Regions from separate parts of the Paenibacillus sp. LT-B23 genome, predicted to be linked through region 2. Evidence: riboswitches for the same ligand, from Rfam matches in the RefSeq annotation. Region 2 holds a riboswitch; each other region holds the start of a gene.
What was found. A riboswitch is a leader RNA that binds a small molecule or an ion and turns the genes downstream of it on or off. The one in region 2 is predicted to bind cobalamin.

Region 1 (5,845 bases), 250 kb from region 2:
AATGCCAGAACCTTATCCCGGTTGATAACATCCAGCGCCGTGGTAGGCTCGTCGGCAATAAAAAGGCGCGGACCGGAGCTTAGCATCGCAGCCAGCAGTACCCTTTGACACATCCCTCCGCTTAATTCAAAAGGGTATGAGGACAAAATATGCTCGGGATCTGCAAACCCGACCTTCCTCAATAAAGAGCACAGATAAGCCTCCTGCGCTTGAGTAACGCGGCCTCTGGCCATCTGTGCAATCCAGCTCAGCATCTGCCGCACCTGGGGCAACAAGCCCTGAGGGAGGGCTTGCTGCGGTGCAGCAAGGGAGGGAGCGGCATCCGCATGCCCCTTCTGGTCGGGTGGCATCCAGCGCCGCCCGTGCAGTCTGAGCGTGTCCGTCAGTTGTGTGCGGACGGTACGGATTGGATTCAACCCGCTCAGCGATTGTTGAATGAGCAAGGCAATGTCCTCGCGGCGCAGCCTTTGCCAGCGCCGTTCATCGAACGGGACGATATCCTCCCCGTTGTAGTACATATGCCCCTGCGTAACGCCGATCCCCGGCTCCAGCATGCCTGAGATTGCGTGCGCGGTCAGACTCTTGCCGCATCCGCTCGGCCCGGTCAAGGCCACAATTTCCCCCGGATACACGGAAAAGCTGACATCCCGGAGCAACGGTTGATGTCCGCTTATCCGCATTGTTTCCCCATTCGCGCCTGGTTTTCTACCCGCGCCCACACCTGTTGCTGCGCCAATATGTGTACCCGCTCCTGTGCCTATGCGACATATCTCCAGATGTTCCACGTGCAACATTGGCTTGCGTCCTGCCATATTTCCTTTCATCTGTCCTGTCCCATCCTTCATTCTGCCGCCCCCTTTTCCGAGAATCGGTCTCCCAGAAGCTGGCACGCAAGCACAAACAGCATAATCGCCAAGCCCGGAAAAATCATGACATGCGGCGCCACCTGAAAATACGACGTCGCATCATGCAGCATCACGCCCCACTCCGGCTTAGGCGGCTGTACACCCAGCCCAAGAAAGGAAAGTCCGGCAACCATAAGCACCACTCGCCCGATGTCCCAGACTGCATACACAAGCAGCTGTGGCAGCACCTGCGGCAATACATAACGTCTCAGCACGCGTACATGTGAATTACCGGATAAACGGGCATATCGGACATAGTCCTCCTGACAGGCTTTTTGAACAAGGGTGCGAATATACCGAACATATCCCGCCCACCGTACCGCAATAATCGCTAAGGTCATGTTTACAAAGCCCGGACCCAAGATACCCACAATCGCCACCGTCAAAATGATATCGGGAAAAGCCAGCACGCCGTCAATGACCCGCATGACTAGCTGATCCACACGCCCGCGCACATAGCCAATGAGCAAGCCTATCGGCAAACTGATGCAGAGTGTGGCTGCTGTAATCGCACAGGCAATCAGTACGCTTGTCCGAATGCCGTAAATCAGCCGTGACAGTACATCCCGACCCAGATGATCCGTACCAAATGGATATTTCCGACTAGGTGGTGCCAAACGGTTCAGAAGGTCCACATCAAGAGGATCATGAGGAGCAACCCATGGAGCCAGTACCCCGAGCAGCACAATCAGGCCCAGCAGCACTCCTCCTGTCAGTATGCTCCCTTTGAAGGACAGCCGCATGTTTTTCATTTTCAACTTCCTCCCCTAACGCAAACGCAACCTTGGATCTACAGCCGCCTGGACCACATCTACCAAACACTGAACACCTACGATTAAAAATGCAGCAAAAATAACATACCCCTGTATCACTGGATAATCCCGCTGCGTAATCGCATCTATAAAATACTTGCCCAAACCCGGCCATGAAAAAATCGTCTCTACGATGACATTGCCCGCCAGCATAAATGACAGATTCGTGCCTAACAGCGTGATGATCGGCAAAATCGCATGCCTGAATATCTCAAAAAACAGAATATGCTTGCGGGAAAAGCCTCGGGCCTTCGCCGCCTTCACAAAATTCCGGTCACCCAGCTCCAGCATTTGGGCACGCAGCACACGGGCTTGCACAGCCCCCAAACCTGCCCCAAGGGTCAGCGCTGGCAGTACCAAATGAGTCCAATCCTCACGACCCATGGACGGGAGCCAGCCCAAACGAACGGAAAACAGGTAAATCAGCAGAAAGCCAAGCCAAAAAGAGGGAATGGACGATCCGAGCAGTGCAAACAGCCTTCCCAGACGATCGAGCCAACCGCTGGATTTTACCGAGGCGGCCAGTCCCATTCCAAGAGTCAGCAACGTCATGACGGCAAAGCCCGCCGAGGCCAGCTCCACGGTAGCGGGCAGTCTGTTCCACAGCTCGGTTAGCACCGACTCCTTGGATACATAGGAGGTGCCCCAATGCCCTGTGAACACATCCCGCAGCCAGTTCACATACTGAATATGGAGCGGCTCGCTCAAGCCCAGCTCCTTACGCAGCGCCGTCAACGCCTCCTCAGAGGCAGGCACATTATGCGCGGTGAGCAGAATGGTAGCAGGGTCGCCGGGAGCCAGCCTCATCAGCACAAACGTCAGCGTGGATACAACAAACACAATGATGACCAGTTGCGCCACGCGTTCCAGAATAAAACGAATCATAGGGTATGTAGCCCGTTATTCCGCAATATCGGATTGCACCGTAATGTAGTAATACTCAATCGGATGCGGCGTGAAGCCCTTTACCCCTTTTTTCGCCCCAAATACATTGTCCGGATGAACAATGAACGACTGCGGCAAATCCGTATTAATGATATCCAGCGCTTGCAGTGTCACAGCATTACGTTGCGCTGTATCCTTCGCCAGCTTCAAGCTGCCAAGAAGGTTCTCCAGCGGTTTGGAACTATAACGGCTTACATTGGCTTCGCTTTTAGAGGAATAAAACATGTCCATAAAATATTGCGGCTCCCCCGTATGGGCAGTCAGCACGCTGTACATGGCAAAATCCCAATCGTTTTTGGTCAGTGCCTCGTCGATATTTTCCACCTTGCGGATCTTCACCTGGATGCCCTCTTTTAACAGCTGGCTCTGAATCACCTCAGCCATCACCGAAAGCTCTGGACGCTGAGGAAAGGTCAGCAATGTAACTTCGAACGGCTTGCCTTGCTTGGTCCATGTGCCTTGGGCATCCTTCTTCCAGCCATCCTTCGTCAATAGCTGCTCGGGCGTTCCGTCCAGCGCTTTACGTTCCACCTTGCCGAAGGGGAGAATGCTTGGAAATGGGCTGCTTGCCTCCGTACCATAGCCTCTCATGATCGCACTCACAATGGATGCACGTGGTATCAGGCTGTCCACTACTTTGCGGTTCGCGGCATCCTTGAACACAGGCGACTCCATGTTATACACGATCATATGCGTGCGCAAAGAGGGAGCCGACAGCACTTGCAGCTTATCGTTCTTTTTCAATACCTCTGCGTTATCCACCGGAATATCGGTCGCTACATCTACTTCGCCGGATTGCAGCGCCAGCAGGCGTGAATTGCCGTCCGTAATGAACTTCATCGTTGCTGCTGCCAGCCGTGCCTTCTCGCCCCAATATTCGTCATAACGCTCTACGACCAAGGACTGATCCTTGTTGAACGCTTTAATTTTAAAAGCACCTGTCATCGCAGGGTAGCTCTGCTCATCTTTCATGGACGCTACATCCAACACAATCGTCGACGGATCAGCCAGATTGGACACCAGCGCTGAATTGGGCTGGTTTGTCGTGATTTTCAACGCCAGCGGCCCAGTTACGTCAATTGACTTTACGTCTAGTAAATCCTTCGCCAGATGGCTTTTCTCAATGGAGCGCAGCAGGGAAGCTTTTACACTTTCCGCGTCCATACTCTTTCCATCATGAAAAGTGACCTTATCCTGCAAGCTGAATGTCCAGACTGTGGGACTGTCCTGCTTCCATTCCTTTGCCAGCCAAGCCACTGGCTCCAGCTTTTCATTCAAACGGACAAGTGTCTCACCTGCGCCGGACCGCATGACATCCCAGCTATTGTCTCCGTGCGGGTCAACGCCTGACGGCTTCCACGTATACGCCATCACCAGCTTTTTGTCCGTTGTGGACTGTTGTGCGGATGTGTTTTCGCCCTTGTCGGAGCTGTCCGCCGTCTTATTAGTTGTGGAGCATCCCGCAAGAGCCATAACTGCCAGTAGCAGCATCACCCCTGTACATATGGACCATGAACGCTTTTTACAATTGCTTATCATCTTATTTATCCCCCTCTATCTTGTCATTCACAAATACCTAACGCAAAAAAAAGCATCCCGGACCGCCTGATCAGCAGTCAGAAATGCTTTCATTATAAAATGCCAAAGCTCACCTCAAAGCACCTCTAATCATAGAAGGGATCGGATCGGTTTCAGACATTCCGTAAGCAGCACGCCCAACCACCTCCCCAGCATCCCGTGGGTCTGACAGTGATGTTAAAACAGGCAGGTCTCCTGACTTCAGGCGTATCTTTCAGGCCTTCCCGGTTCTTCACAGTTCCAGTGGCTATTCCGAAAGCTACAGCAATTCCCTGCTGATGCCTGTATACAGTGGCGGGTCCGTGTCGGAATCTACCGAACTTCCCTTTTAAGTGAGGACGCACAACAGCCATCTACATGATCTCAACGAAACCCTGTAGATAGAAAGTCCGGCTCACACCTGTTTTCTTCCTTTATTCTTTTTCATTACGATTTAGGACTATCTTATTTTGTTGTTACAGGCTTGTCAACAAATGTCGCATAATATTTTAAATTTTAATGATACAGCAGGGATCAAGGTTGTGGCTTTGCTTTGCGTACACACCATTCACGTGCTAAAATTAGGTATAGAGATACCCATCGTGTCTGTATACTTAAAGAGCTTTCGCCACTACCAACGGCAAAGACTCTTAGGAATTGAAAGGCTGTGGATCACCACCACGGCGCGTTGCATAACTAAACGTTAATGCAAACGAAACCCACCGTTAGGCGTCTAACCTAATTACGCGGTGGGTTTTTGCTTGTTCTGAAATTTTTTATACACCCCTTCCTACAGCTCTAACAATTCCCTTCTAGTAGATTATCAAGCCCCTGATATTCATTTGAGGAAAACCTTCAGCTTCTTGGCCCTTGCTAAACTATCAATTCCACCGTCATAAGGCTGTCAATAAATGTCGTACATATCCGACTAATGGACTCTTGCAGACACAAAATATAGATAAATATATTCATATATACCATTAAAAGGTTGACATATTTTGTAAGCTCACTTATGCTATCTATGGATTTACAAATATTTCAAGGAGGCGATTTGTTATGAAGGTAAAGTTTCTTCCTCAAGCAATTCTGGCTACAACGTTATTCATCTCGTGGGGAATCGTTAGTCCAGCAATCTCCCATGCTGAGAAAGGAGAAAAAATCCCTGACCAAATGTTAGCGGGTACAATCATCCAATATGATGAGAACAATAACATGGTTGTAGTAGAAAAAGGAACTCCTGTTCCTGAACCACAAAAATCTCTAGCTGCTATTGCCCCACTCACTGCTGAACAACAAATTGAGCTAGAAAAAGAAGAAGCAATGATTAAGGAAATCAAAGAAGAAGCCAAATCACTGCCGGTATATCATATTGATAACCCTGACCCTCAGCCTGGTTTAAAAGTAATTTATGATGGTGAAGGTTATATCAAAGATATTATCTTGCCTGATCAAAAGGAAAATGCGATTACTACTAATAATGTTTCACTTCAGGCATTACCACGCGGAACACGCAAAGCACCAGGATCTTATACATACGGGGCACATAATAATGAAATCGTCATTACCGGAACATCGAGCGGCAAGTCCAAGGCACAGGAAGAGGGACAAACTTTACGGACTCTACTG
Region 2 (5,845 bases):
CGCTGCAATAAACCATTTTTTATTCATGTTACTCGTTAGCTCCCCTCAGGGTAGTCTGATTCCATTTCGAGTATCGAACTGTACCTCTGACCAGAAGGTTCAGAAGGTAGCGTACTCCAGGCAACAGGAATAGGCCAATCCCGGTCAACGTGATGGCAAAAAAGAATTTAGCGGGATAAAAGTTGCCGTTCAGCGCATAGTCTGCGACAGCGAGAAGGGGGGCCGCTATGAAGCTGGCCGCTGCTACAGCCAACGAAACCCATAATGCCCATAAAGAGGCTAAGACAGGAATGGAGATTAACAAATTAAGAAATAGCAGCCCCAAGAAAGTAAATAGATTGCGTGCGAAGCTTCCTTGGCGAAGCGGAGGAGGGGAAGTATTCCAGGGTGCGTTAGGATCATCCAGCGCTTCGCGAGCGATATCCTCGGGGTTGCCCAGTTCATTGGCAATTTCGGCCTCGCTTTTTCCATTCACCAACCCATAGTCAAAATGCTGACTTAAATCACCAAGCAGCTCATTACGTTCCTCTGCGGGGAGAGGGGAGAGACGTTGCTCCACCTCTGTAAGAAACTGTTTTCTATTCATCGGGATTTCCTTCCTCCAGTAGGCTTGCGACATGATGGACAAATTCATTCCATTCCCGTGTAAGTATTCTTGTGTAATTGCTGCCTGCATCAGTCAGCCGATAATATTTACGCGGGGGTCCCTCAGTCGATTCCTGTAAATAAGTTGTACAGTATCCCTCTGATACCAGACGGCGAAGCAGCGGATATAAAGCTCCTTCGGCTACTTCGATATGACGGGAGACGGCCTGAGCCAATTCGTAGCCGTAACGGTCCCTGCGCCCAATTAAAACAAGAACGCACAGTTCCAGCACCCCTTTTTTGAATTGGATGTTCACATTCACGAGCGGTGCTCCCTTCCTGGATGTTATCATTGCTTCATAGGTGTCGTTTGGAGTATCGGGAAGAAATGTGTGCTTGAGCATAAATTAGTTCAGGTACTAATCATAAATCAGTAGTCAGGTATAATTTAACATCATGTACTGATTAATGCAAGGTACTAAAATTTTAAAAAATAAATCTACGGGCTCATTTCAGGAGTTTTCTTTTGCTTTTAGAGTCAATGAGATAGCGAATACTGTTGAAAAAAGTAGTATTATTTAGAAATACGCCGAATTTTGGGGAAATTTGCGTAAAGGAGCCCGCTTTAATTTCATCCATTAGGATGTTAAATTGTAAAATAAAAGGATCCATAGAGTTGAAGATCATTTCTTATGAAAAGGATGGGGCAAAGGATGAATTGGGAACGCTGGTATATGGAGCTGGATCAGGATGATGAGACTTGGGATGTATCGGAGGAAATCGTGCTTCGGGGTGCGATACAACTCCATTTTTGCGGACAGAAGTCGGAGGTGGAGATAGAGTTTATGGTATCCGCCGATTCCGAGGAAGAAGCGCAGGCCATAAGAGAGCCTAAGCAGGATCAAAAAAAGACATGGGAGCAATATATGGCACATGGGTCCGACATTCACCCTCATGTGCTGGAAGCGATACATCATTACTATGCAGGTATAGTAGAAAAGTACCGGAACGCTTATATCTCGTGGGGAGAAAATCCGGATGAATATGCGCCCTGCGTGAAGGATTCGGCACAATTACTGGAACGGCTACAGCTCGTGTCTATACTGGTTCCTGACTCATCAGAAGAGGATGAGCTGTACTTGAATTTTAGCTGTTCATGGGATAGAGAGCATGGCTTGGGTGTACATCTGAAGCAGGGACAACCCGAGCATATTCAAGGAGCTTATACATTATATGATTTGGAATAGAATCCCCTTCCGGCTTGCAGGGATAAAAGGGCCAGGAAGGGGACAGGTATAGAAATTAGCTGGATACAGTCAACGAATCTCTGGCAGCTTGAGCGGCCAGCACCATTTGCCGCAATGCAGCTACAGATTCATCCTTGGTGCGGGTTTTCAGGCCGCAGTCTGGATTGACCCAAAATAAATCGGAAGGCAGTACGCGCAGGGCACGCTGGATCATACTCAGCATTTCCGATACATCGGGAATGCGCGGACTGTGGATATCGTATACGCCCAGACCAATGCCTTTGTCATACACCTGATCCTCAAAGCTGACAATCAGTTCTCCGTGGCTTCGAGAGGTTTCAATAGAAATAACGTCGGCATCCATATCGGAGATGGATTGGATCATATCCTGAAATTCGGAATAGCACATATGCGTATGGATTTGGGTGGCGGGTTCGACAGTGGCAGTGGTCACAAGGAAGGCTTGAACCGCCCACTCCAGATAGGCCCGCTGCTGTTCCTTTTTCAGTGGAAGCCCTTCACGGATCGCCGGTTCATCCACCTGAATCATGCCAATCCCCGCTTGTTCCAGTGCTTCTACCTCAGCCCGCAGAGCCAGTGCTAACTGTAAAGCAACCTGACTGCGAGGAATATCATTCCGTTCGAAGGACCAGTTCAAAATCGTTACCGGACCTGTCAGCATCCCTTTGACTGGCTTGGAGGTCAACGATTGGGCGAAGGCCGTTTCTTCCACGGTCATCGGTTGATCGAACGACACGTCTCCGTATATAATCGGTGGCTTGACACAACGGGAGCCGTAGGACTGCACCCACCCGTTTTGTGTAAAGGCAAAGCCTTTCAGCTTTTCGCCAAAAAACTCAACCATGTCGGTCCGCTCAAATTCCCCGTGTACAAGCACATCAATGCCAATGTCCTCCTGAATATCAATCCATTCCTTGATTTGCTGCTGAATGAATGTCCGGTACTGCTCGGCAGACCATTCCCCTCTGCGATAGTGCAGGCGGGCTTTGCGAACCTCAGCCGTTTGCGGGAAACTGCCAATCGTCGTGGTAGGCAGTGGAGGCAGCTTCAACTTGTCCTGCTGAATCACACGACGCTCAGCGAAGGGAACGCTACGTGACTGCGGCTCTTTCGCCAGTAGAGCCGCCATATCGGCCGCGGTCTGTACTCGTGCCGCCGAGCTGTTGAAGCGAGCTACCGCGTCCGCACTCTGCTCAAGCTTGGCAAGTGCCGAGGGTTTGCGTTTGCCAAGCGCAGCGGTCAAAGCTGCGATTTCTTCCAGCTTTTCATCGGCAAAGGCCAGTGCTTGCACCAGCTCTGGGTCCAGCTTATGCTCTGCTTCCAGACTGACCGGCACATGCAGCAGACTGCATGATGGCTGCACGATGAGCTGGGCGGCGGGTGTCTGTTCTGCCAGTTGTCCAAGTAGCGCAGCCACGGCGTTCAGATCGGAGCGCCATATATTGCGCCCGTCAATAACGCCAGCGGCCAGCGTTTTGCCCGCAGGGAAGCCATGCCGGAGCACATGTTGAAGGTTTTCGCCATCATCATGTACAAAATCCAGACCTAATCCCTGTACCGGGAGCGTGGACAGGTGCTCATAATGATCCAGACTGCCAAAGTAGGTTTGCAGCACGATATTTAAGGATGGAGCAGCCTCGGCCAAGGCTTCATAAGCCTCCTGAATAATGTCCAAATCCTCTGCCGGGAATGAGGTGGTCAGGACAGGCTCATCCACCTGCACCCACTGAACGCCTTCCGCAGCCAGCTCAGACAGGACGCGGGTGTACAGTGGCAGGAAGCTTCGTACAATGGCGGTCAAATCCTTACGATCATAGCCTTTGGACAGGGCAACGAACGAATAAGGACCGATCATGACGGGTTTACCTTCAATGCCTAGTTCCTGTTTCGCTTCACGATAAGCCTGCAAAGGCTTATTCTCGGTGAACACCGGAGTTGCATTCGCCAATTCCGGTACGATGTAGTGGTAATTGGTATTCAGCCATTTGGTCATTTCACTAGCGGTGGCACCCTTTTGTCCACGGGCTATTCCGAAATAGACGGACAAAGGAACAGGCCCATCGGGACTGTAGTTGAACCGTTCCGGCACCAGACCGAACATCACGGATGTATCCAGCATGTGATCGTAATAGGAAAAGTCTCCGACTGGAATTCGATCAATTCCCTTGTCACGCTGCTTGCTCAGATGCTCCAAACGCAATCGTTTCATCTCGATATGCAATTCGCTTTCATCCATGCTGCCGTTCCAGAAGCGTTCCAGCGCTTTCTTCCATTCCCGGTTCCCGCCGATACGCGGATATCCCAGGTTACTGCTGATCAAGCCGGGCAATTCAGGCAATTCGGTAAATGACATGTACTTTTCCTCCCAGGCTGGTGGCCAGTTTATTTTTGCGTACAAAAAAAGACATTCCTCCCCGGGGTTAAAAATGAGTAGGGGAAAGAATGCCTCCGGTTTTTAAAAAATGAAAAATCGGCGACTGCTCTTAACACCTCCCTATCTCCCGTAGGTACTTGCGATGTTGTTGAAATAGGCAGGTCTCCTGACTTACGGATCATGACTTTCAGCGCTCCTTCCCGGTCTGTGGACCAGTGGGTGTATCAACAGCTGAAAATTCCCCGTTTACAGTGGCGGGACCGCGCCGGACTTGCACCAGCTTCCCTTTTAAGCCTGAACTGAATAGAACAGACACCTATCTCCAAGCTATGCGATTATGGTATGACGAATAATTATGCACTCGTATACTTGTTCACCATCATAAGTGAAACTTGCAGGATGCGCAATAGAAACTCCGTTTGAACCTGCAATGAAACGATTAAGTTCATGGAAGCACATTTAGGTTTATTAAAAGCGTTCTGCTCATCAGTACGTTATCCCGTGTTCCCGATCTGAAGCACCTTGAAGCACCGCCCTTGTCAATTACACGCAAAAAAAAGACAAGTCCTCCCATAGGGAAAGGACTCGTCTTAAGGCATAACAACTCATGCGAGTATAACATCGCCTCAGGCTAATGTAACGATAGATCCTGCCAGAATGCTGGCCTTAACATCAACCAGTCGCTGATTGCGGCTGCCTCGGAAGGGAAGGGTCAGATCCTTTTGCTGTTCTACAAAGGGACCGTCCACAATCACATCGCACAGCAGTGCCAATTCCCGCCGGGCCTGATCCGTAAGCAGTTCTTCGTAGACGAAGCCCGTATAGGCCCACACGGTTCGGTCAGGGCAGGCTGCGCGAAAGTCGCGCACAAACTGCGAGCATTCCGCTGCTGAGAAAAAGGGGTCTCCGCCGCAAAGGGTTAACCCGTCCAGCAATGGATTATCGGCGATGTCACGGATAACCTCCTGCTGCCGTTCCGGTGTGAACGGTTCGCCTGAACGGAAGCTCCAAGATGCCGGATTGAAGCAGCCGGGGCAGGCATGGCGGCAACCGCTAATGAACACAACGGTGCGCAGGCCGTGTCCTTCGTTCAGAGATTCCGGAATGTAGCCGCATAAATTCACCGATGCTTCACCCGGTCACGTACCTCGGCTTGTTTTGCGGCGTTGAACCGGACGGTATAATCACCTGTCAGATATCCGGTTACCCGGCGCAAGCGCTGAAAATGCGTATGTTCCTCATCAGCACCGCAATGGGGACAGCTTGTCCCGATAATGCCCTCGTAGCCGCATTCCGGGCAGCGATCTACGGGATGATTAATGGAGAAGTACCCAATGTTTTGATGAAGCGCATATTGTACAATTTTAAGAAACGCCTCCGGGTTATTCCGCGCATTGCCATCCAGCTCAATGTACGAAATCGCGCCAGCGTTGCACAGGTTATGAAATGGGGCTTCGAGGCTGATTTTACGGGCAGCCGGAAGCGTGTAATACACAGGAATGTGAAAAGAATTCGTGTAATATTCACGATCATTCACACCGGGAATGACACCGAAATCCCGCTGATCCAGCAACGTGAATTTACCGGATAGACCCTCGGCAGGCGTAGCGAACAGCGT
Region 3 (5,845 bases), on a different contig from region 2:
TGCTTCAAATCAAGAGAGGACAAGGCTTGACGAACCTCATTTTCATCGTAGCGTTTGCTGCGCAGAATATTTTCAATATCAGCGACGTCACCCACACCGAAGAAATCGCCGTAGATTTTAATATCACGGATGTGGCCTTCCTTGAGATCCATGCGGATATCAATAATGCCGACCGGAAATTTACGTGTGTGCTTGATATTGCTTTCAGGGGATTGACCGTAGTTCCAGTCCCACGATTGGTAGCGTTCAGCGGAAATTTCATGGATTTTGGCCCAGTCGGCATCGGTTAGCTTATATTGGGGTACCTGATCCAGCTCTGCATCGAATATGTAACGCAGCAGCTCCTCGCGGAATTGCTCAATGGTCATCTCACGGTCCATTAGCTCGCTGATGTTAGCGACGCGGCTACGGACAGATTTAGTACTTTTGGATTTAAACTTTTCGGGATTGGCATGCAGTGATGCGGCCACATTGTCCAGGTTCAGGTTAAACATCAATGTACCGTGGCTGAACATGCGTCCGCGCGTGGCAAATTGGGCGTTCCCTGAAATTTTGCGCTCACCGACCTGAAGATCGTTGCGTCCGGTCATTTCGGCTTCCACACCCATTTGGCGCAGGGCGTCAATGACAGGCTGTGTGAATTTGAGGAAATTATGAAAGGACTCCCCGTTATCCTTGGTAATGAAGCTGAAATTTAAATTACCGAGGTCATGATATACAGCCCCGCCACCGGACAGACGACGAACGACTTGAATGTTGTTATCTCTGACAAACTCGGCGTTGATTTCTTCAATGGTATTTTGATGCTTGCCTATAATAATAGAAGGCTGGTTAATGTAAAACAGCAGATAGCTGTCGTCCAGCGGAAGATGCTTGAGTGCGTACTCCTCAATGGCAAGATTAATGGCTGGATCGTGTATGCCCTGGTTGTCGATGAACAGCATGTCCATTCCTCCGTATATATAAACTGTGTAGTTTTATGTGTACCTCCTTCTATTGTAACCCAAGTGAGCGATGTACACAAAAGCTCATTTGCATTGACGCGACGCGAAAAGCAGCCCCATAATGGAGCTAATGATTCAGAACGGCCGGAAAGGATGATAGGCAATGATAGAGGTTTACGGTCACGGTGGGGACAGGGAGACGGCTGCGGCGACATTCGGCGGGGCGGTTGCGGATTTTGTGGATTTTAGCGCGAACATTAATCCGCTGGGTCCGCCACCGGAGGTGCTTGAGGTGCTGCAAAGCGCGTTGGACACTGTGGTTCGCTATCCAGACCCTGGACACCGGAATTTTAAAAATATGCTGGCGCGGCGACTTCATGTTCCACCAGAGTCGCTGAGTATCGGAAACGGTGCGGCTGAGAGCATGGCGTTGCTGTTACTGGGACTGGCTCCCAAGCGTGTGGGCACGGTGGAGCCGTGCTTTTCGGAATATGCCGAGCTGGCAGGCAAATTTGGAGCCGAGGTAAGGAGGGTGTACGGCAAGGCCTCGCTTCAATGGAAGGCGGATGTGGAGGACATACTCCAGCTCATGGAGCAGGTGGATGTTCTGTTTCTCGGTCAGCCGAATAATCCGAACGGTGTGCAATACGGCGATCAGGAGCTGCGCGAGCTGGCAGAGGCGGCGGGAAAAACGGACACCGTGCTGGTGGTGGATGAAGCGTTTATTGATTTTATCCCGCAGGAGCGGCAAATTTCACTATTGCCTGTGCTGGATCGGTATCCCCATGTGATTTTGATCCGGTCGATGACGAAATTTTATGCGATTCCGGGCTTGCGCTTGGGCTATGCGATTGCTCATCCGGACTACATCCGGCGAATGACCGCCAAGCAGGTGACCTGGAGCGTGAACGGAATGGCGTTGCTGGCCGGAGAGGCGTGTTTGCGGAGCGGTGAGGCGTACGAGCGCCGCACGCAGGAGCTGATTGCTACGGAGCGTAGCCGTCTGCTGACCGCTTTGGCGGAATGGGGTTGCGGTGTCATCCCCGGTGAAGCGAATTACGTGCTGGCACGGGCACCGGGGACGTGGAGCGCATCGGCCATTCAACAGGCGCTTGGACAGCGCGGGATTCTTATACGTAGCTGTGCCATGTACCCGGGGCTAACGGCGAGCCATTTTCGAATTGCAGTCAAGGACACGGAAGCCAACGGCATGCTATTGTCTGTATTGGGTGAAGTGCTGGAGGAGGAACGGCGGCGTGACAGTTAGCTTGATCATGATGGCTGCATATCTTCTGGACAGGCTGATCGGCGATCCGAGGTGGTTGCCACATCCGGTCATCGGCATGGGACATGCCATTTCTGCCTTGGAAAAGGCGATTCGCCACCGGGTTCACAGTGACCGTGGTTTGAAACGCGCTGGCTTGCTGCTGCCACTAATTGTGGTGGGCGGCTCCTTCGCGTTTGGCTGGACGTTACTGCGCTTGCTTGCCTGGATTCATCCGTGGCTGTCTGTCGGAGCGGAAATTGTGCTGATCGCAACCACAATTGCTTCCAAAGGACTAAAGGACGCCGGAATGGCAGTGTATCGCGAATTAAAGGCGGGTGATCTGCCTGCGGCACGCCGGGAACTGGGAATGATCGTCGGGCGGGATACGCAGCAGCTCGATGAGCCTGAGATTGCGCGCGGTACCGTCGAAACGGTGGCTGAAAACATCGTGGACGCGATTATTTCCCCGCTTTTTTATGCCCTGATCGGGGGAGCACCATTAGCGTTGGCTTATCGTGCCGTGAATACCCTCGATTCCATGGTTGGCTACAAAAATGAAAAGTATCTGCAATTGGGCTGGGCCTCGGCACGTCTGGATGATGTCGCTAATTTCATTCCGGCACGCCTGACAGCGGGGATGCTGGTAGTAGCGGCGTGGGTTTATCGGCATGATGCTGGACGTAGCTGGCGTACGGTAAGGCGAGATGCGCGGCTGCATCCCAGTCCAAACAGCGGCTTTCCGGAATCAGCAGTTGCAGGTGCACTGGGGATTCGCCTCGGAGGTTATAATGTATATCATGGCGTGCGCTCCTTTCGCGCATATATGGGAGAGCTGGTGCGACCGATGGAGCCGGATGATATCCGGCATACGATCCGGCTGATGTTTGCCGTGTCCAGCATGTTTGCGGGATTGTGTCTGTTCGTGTCCGCCGGATGCTATGCACTGGGGTGGATACAGTGAAGCGTGACACACCGAACGCTGCCAATAGAGCAGGAAGCGATATGACCTTGAAGCATTATTTTACAGAACATCAGCAGTGGGACTTGGAACTTGTGCTGGTGCGTCACGGCACTACCTTATGGAACAGGGAACGTCGATACCTGGGGCACTCCGATTTGGGATTGCTACCGGGAGCAGAGCAAGAATTAGAGCCTTTGCGGGAAAAATTACAGAGGCATTCCTTTGCCCGAATCTATTGCAGTGACTTGATACGTTGTCGTCAGACCTTGCAGATCATTTTGCCGGAATCGGAACTGGGACCAGAGCTTGGAGAGGGAGCCCACTTTGAATTGAAACCGGAATCACGGTTGGAACTGACATCCAAATGGGAGTCTGAACGTTTCCTTTCTAATAGTTCCGTTAGGTCTGCCATCATGGAACCACGTCTGAGAGAGCTTCATTTTGGGGAATGGGATGGAAAAACGTATGACATGCTCAAGGATGTGGCGTTGTATCGAGCGTGGATTGATGAGCCGCAGCGAATTACGCCGCCGGGGGGAGAGCCTTGGACAGACTTTGTGAACCGCCTCGATGAATTCCTAGACTCTTTGTATGAGTGGCGTAAAATGATGGATGTTCAGAAAACAGGCATGTCTGGTGTTCCACCTTCTGTTCTGGTCGTCACGCATGGTGGAGTGATTCGTCAGTTGGCTTGTATGCTGGTACCGGATCATGACTTTTGGAGTCTGAATCCGAAGCCGGGAGCGGCAATTACGATTCGGTTGAGGCTGGGAGAGCGACACCAGTGGATAGGAGAGGTGCTTTCTTTTTAGGTCAGATAGGGGCAGGTGAACAGGCAATTTGGGTTGTAAGCCAGTCTTTTTTAACCTATAATCATCAAGTAAAAGAACGGCTTGACCAACACTACATCAAATATCCAGCAGACGAGGTCGGCGCAGCGGGATGAAACCCTCGGGTTCTTTCCGGTGCGCTGTTAAAAGGGAAGCCGGTGTGAATCCGGCGCGGTCCCGCCACTGTAAATGGAAAAATGCCAGCCAGCCCAGCTATATGTGCCCAAAGCACATGAAGGAGCAACAGGCTGTCGCATGTTTCTGTAAGTCAGGATACCTGCCCGTCCGCCTGTCACCATAGTCCTTCGAGGAAAGGATGACGTGTTCGCAGTGACTGTCCATGCGGAAGAAACTGCCGCCTGCATATGAGCTGCGCTAACGTGACCCCTGTATCCTTATCTGAGGATGCAGGGGTTTTTTGAAAGGAAAAAAAGGCTGGATTTAGCAGATATCGGATGATGTTCAAGTGACGCTCTTAAAGAATTTATATGGAGGGGTGTAAATCATGGCAGGGAATAAAATAAAGGTCTGGACAACAGGCTTATTGACTCTGGTCTTGGCGGTTGTGCTGAGTGCATGTGGAGCTAACGGAAAGAACGCTGAAAATAAAGGGGATCTAGTCTCACAGCAACCGGGACAGACAGCAGCCGCCCAGGAGCCTCCGGGCAAAACGGTCTACCCGTTGACCATTAAGGATGCGACCGGGCAGGACTTTACGTTCAAAAAAGCGCCGGACAAAATCGTTTCCGTCTCCCCGGCTGAAACCGAGGCGCTGTTCGCCATTGGACTGGATAAGGAAATTGTCGGCGTATCCGACTATTCCGATTACCCGGAAGCGGCTACGAAGAAGCCCAAAGTGGGCGGTATTATGAAGCCGAATGAAGAGGCGATCATCGCCGCGAATCCCGAAGTCGTTTTTGCAGGAATATCGCTCAGTGAGCAGGCGACGACCAAGCTGCGTGACCTGGGAATCATGATTTTTAAAACCGAGCCGAAAACGCTTGAAGATGTCATGGCTAATATTGAACTATATGGGAAAATCACCGACCATCAGAAAGAAGCGAGAGCGGTAACCGACAAGATGAGAGCAGATGTAGCGGAAGTAAAAAACGGTGTTAAAAATATCGGTAAAGGGCAGAAGCTGAGAGTATACGTCGAATTTTCACCCGGTTGGACAGTCGGCAAGGGCGAGTTTATGGACGAGCTGATTTCTTTGGCGGGCGGGGAAAATGTCGCTGCAACCCAAAAGGGCTGGTACCAGATCAGTGAGGAAAATATTATTGCGGCCAATCCGGACGTCATTTTATACAGCAAAAATGTCAAGGACGACAAAACAGGCCAAACGCTCGGCGATATCATCAAAGCCCGCAGTGGATGGGATCAAATATCGGCTGTTCGTCTCAACCGGGTGTTTGCCGTGGATGATAATCTGATCAGTCGTCCGGGTCCGCGCGTAACGGAAGGTCTCAAGGAAGTGGCCAAGGGCGTGTATCCTGAAATTTTCAAATGAATCGTAGACTGATTGGCTTTGGAGGGGCAGGTCTTGCTTTATTGCTGCTGACGCTGCTGCTTTGTCTTGGCATCGGCTCGGCCAAGCTTCCCGTCAGCCAAATCGCGGGTATTCTGGTCAACCATCTGCCGTGGTTAGGTGAGACGATTACACCGGATTGGAATACATCCACAGAGCAGATTATTTTGAAGGTCAGACTGCCGCGTGTGTTACTGGGTATGCTGGTAGGCGCAGCGCTTGCGCTGGCGGGAGCCGGATTTCAGGGTGTGCTGCGCAATCCGCTGGCTGATCCTTACACGCTGGGGGTATCCTCGGGTGCTTCGGTAGGGGCAG

Region 1: another riboswitch for cobalamin. It lies ahead of ACWXW9_RS04225 (ABC transporter substrate-binding protein); the one in region 2 lies ahead of metE (5-methyltetrahydropteroyltriglutamate--homocysteine S-methyltransferase).
Region 3: another riboswitch for cobalamin. It lies ahead of ACWXW9_RS11790 (ABC transporter substrate-binding protein); the one in region 2 lies ahead of metE (5-methyltetrahydropteroyltriglutamate--homocysteine S-methyltransferase).

Annotation. Positions count from the first base shown of each region.
Region 1 covers NZ_JBSQBM010000002.1:346,745-352,589, forward strand. The annotation lists gene ACWXW9_RS04210 (ATP-binding cassette domain-containing protein) at 1-845, opposite strand, end outside; gene nikC (nickel transporter permease) at 842-1,657, opposite strand; gene nikB (nickel ABC transporter permease) at 1,673-2,602, opposite strand; gene ACWXW9_RS04225 (ABC transporter substrate-binding protein) at 2,618-4,201, opposite strand; cobalamin riboswitch at 4,409-4,609, opposite strand; gene ACWXW9_RS04230 (hypothetical protein) at 5,276-5,845, shown strand, end outside.
Region 2 covers NZ_JBSQBM010000002.1:91,859-97,703, reverse strand. The annotation lists gene ACWXW9_RS03130 (DUF4097 family beta strand repeat-containing protein) at 1-27, opposite strand, end outside; gene ACWXW9_RS03125 (DUF1700 domain-containing protein) at 29-586, opposite strand; gene ACWXW9_RS03120 (PadR family transcriptional regulator) at 579-908, opposite strand; gene ACWXW9_RS03115 (DUF6985 domain-containing protein) at 1,299-1,832, shown strand; gene metE (5-methyltetrahydropteroyltriglutamate--homocysteine S-methyltransferase) at 1,888-4,206, opposite strand; cobalamin riboswitch at 4,367-4,562, opposite strand; gene nrdG (anaerobic ribonucleoside-triphosphate reductase activating protein) at 4,854-5,351, opposite strand; gene ACWXW9_RS03100 (anaerobic ribonucleoside triphosphate reductase) at 5,348-5,845, opposite strand, start outside.
Region 3 covers NZ_JBSQBM010000008.1:85,620-91,464, reverse strand. The annotation lists gene lplA (lipoate--protein ligase) at 1-944, opposite strand, end outside; gene cobD (threonine-phosphate decarboxylase CobD) at 1,108-2,211, shown strand; gene cbiB (adenosylcobinamide-phosphate synthase CbiB) at 2,201-3,172, shown strand; gene ACWXW9_RS11795 (histidine phosphatase family protein) at 3,214-3,984, shown strand; cobalamin riboswitch at 4,109-4,301, shown strand; gene ACWXW9_RS11790 (ABC transporter substrate-binding protein) at 4,508-5,512, shown strand; gene ACWXW9_RS11785 (FecCD family ABC transporter permease) at 5,509-5,845, shown strand, end outside.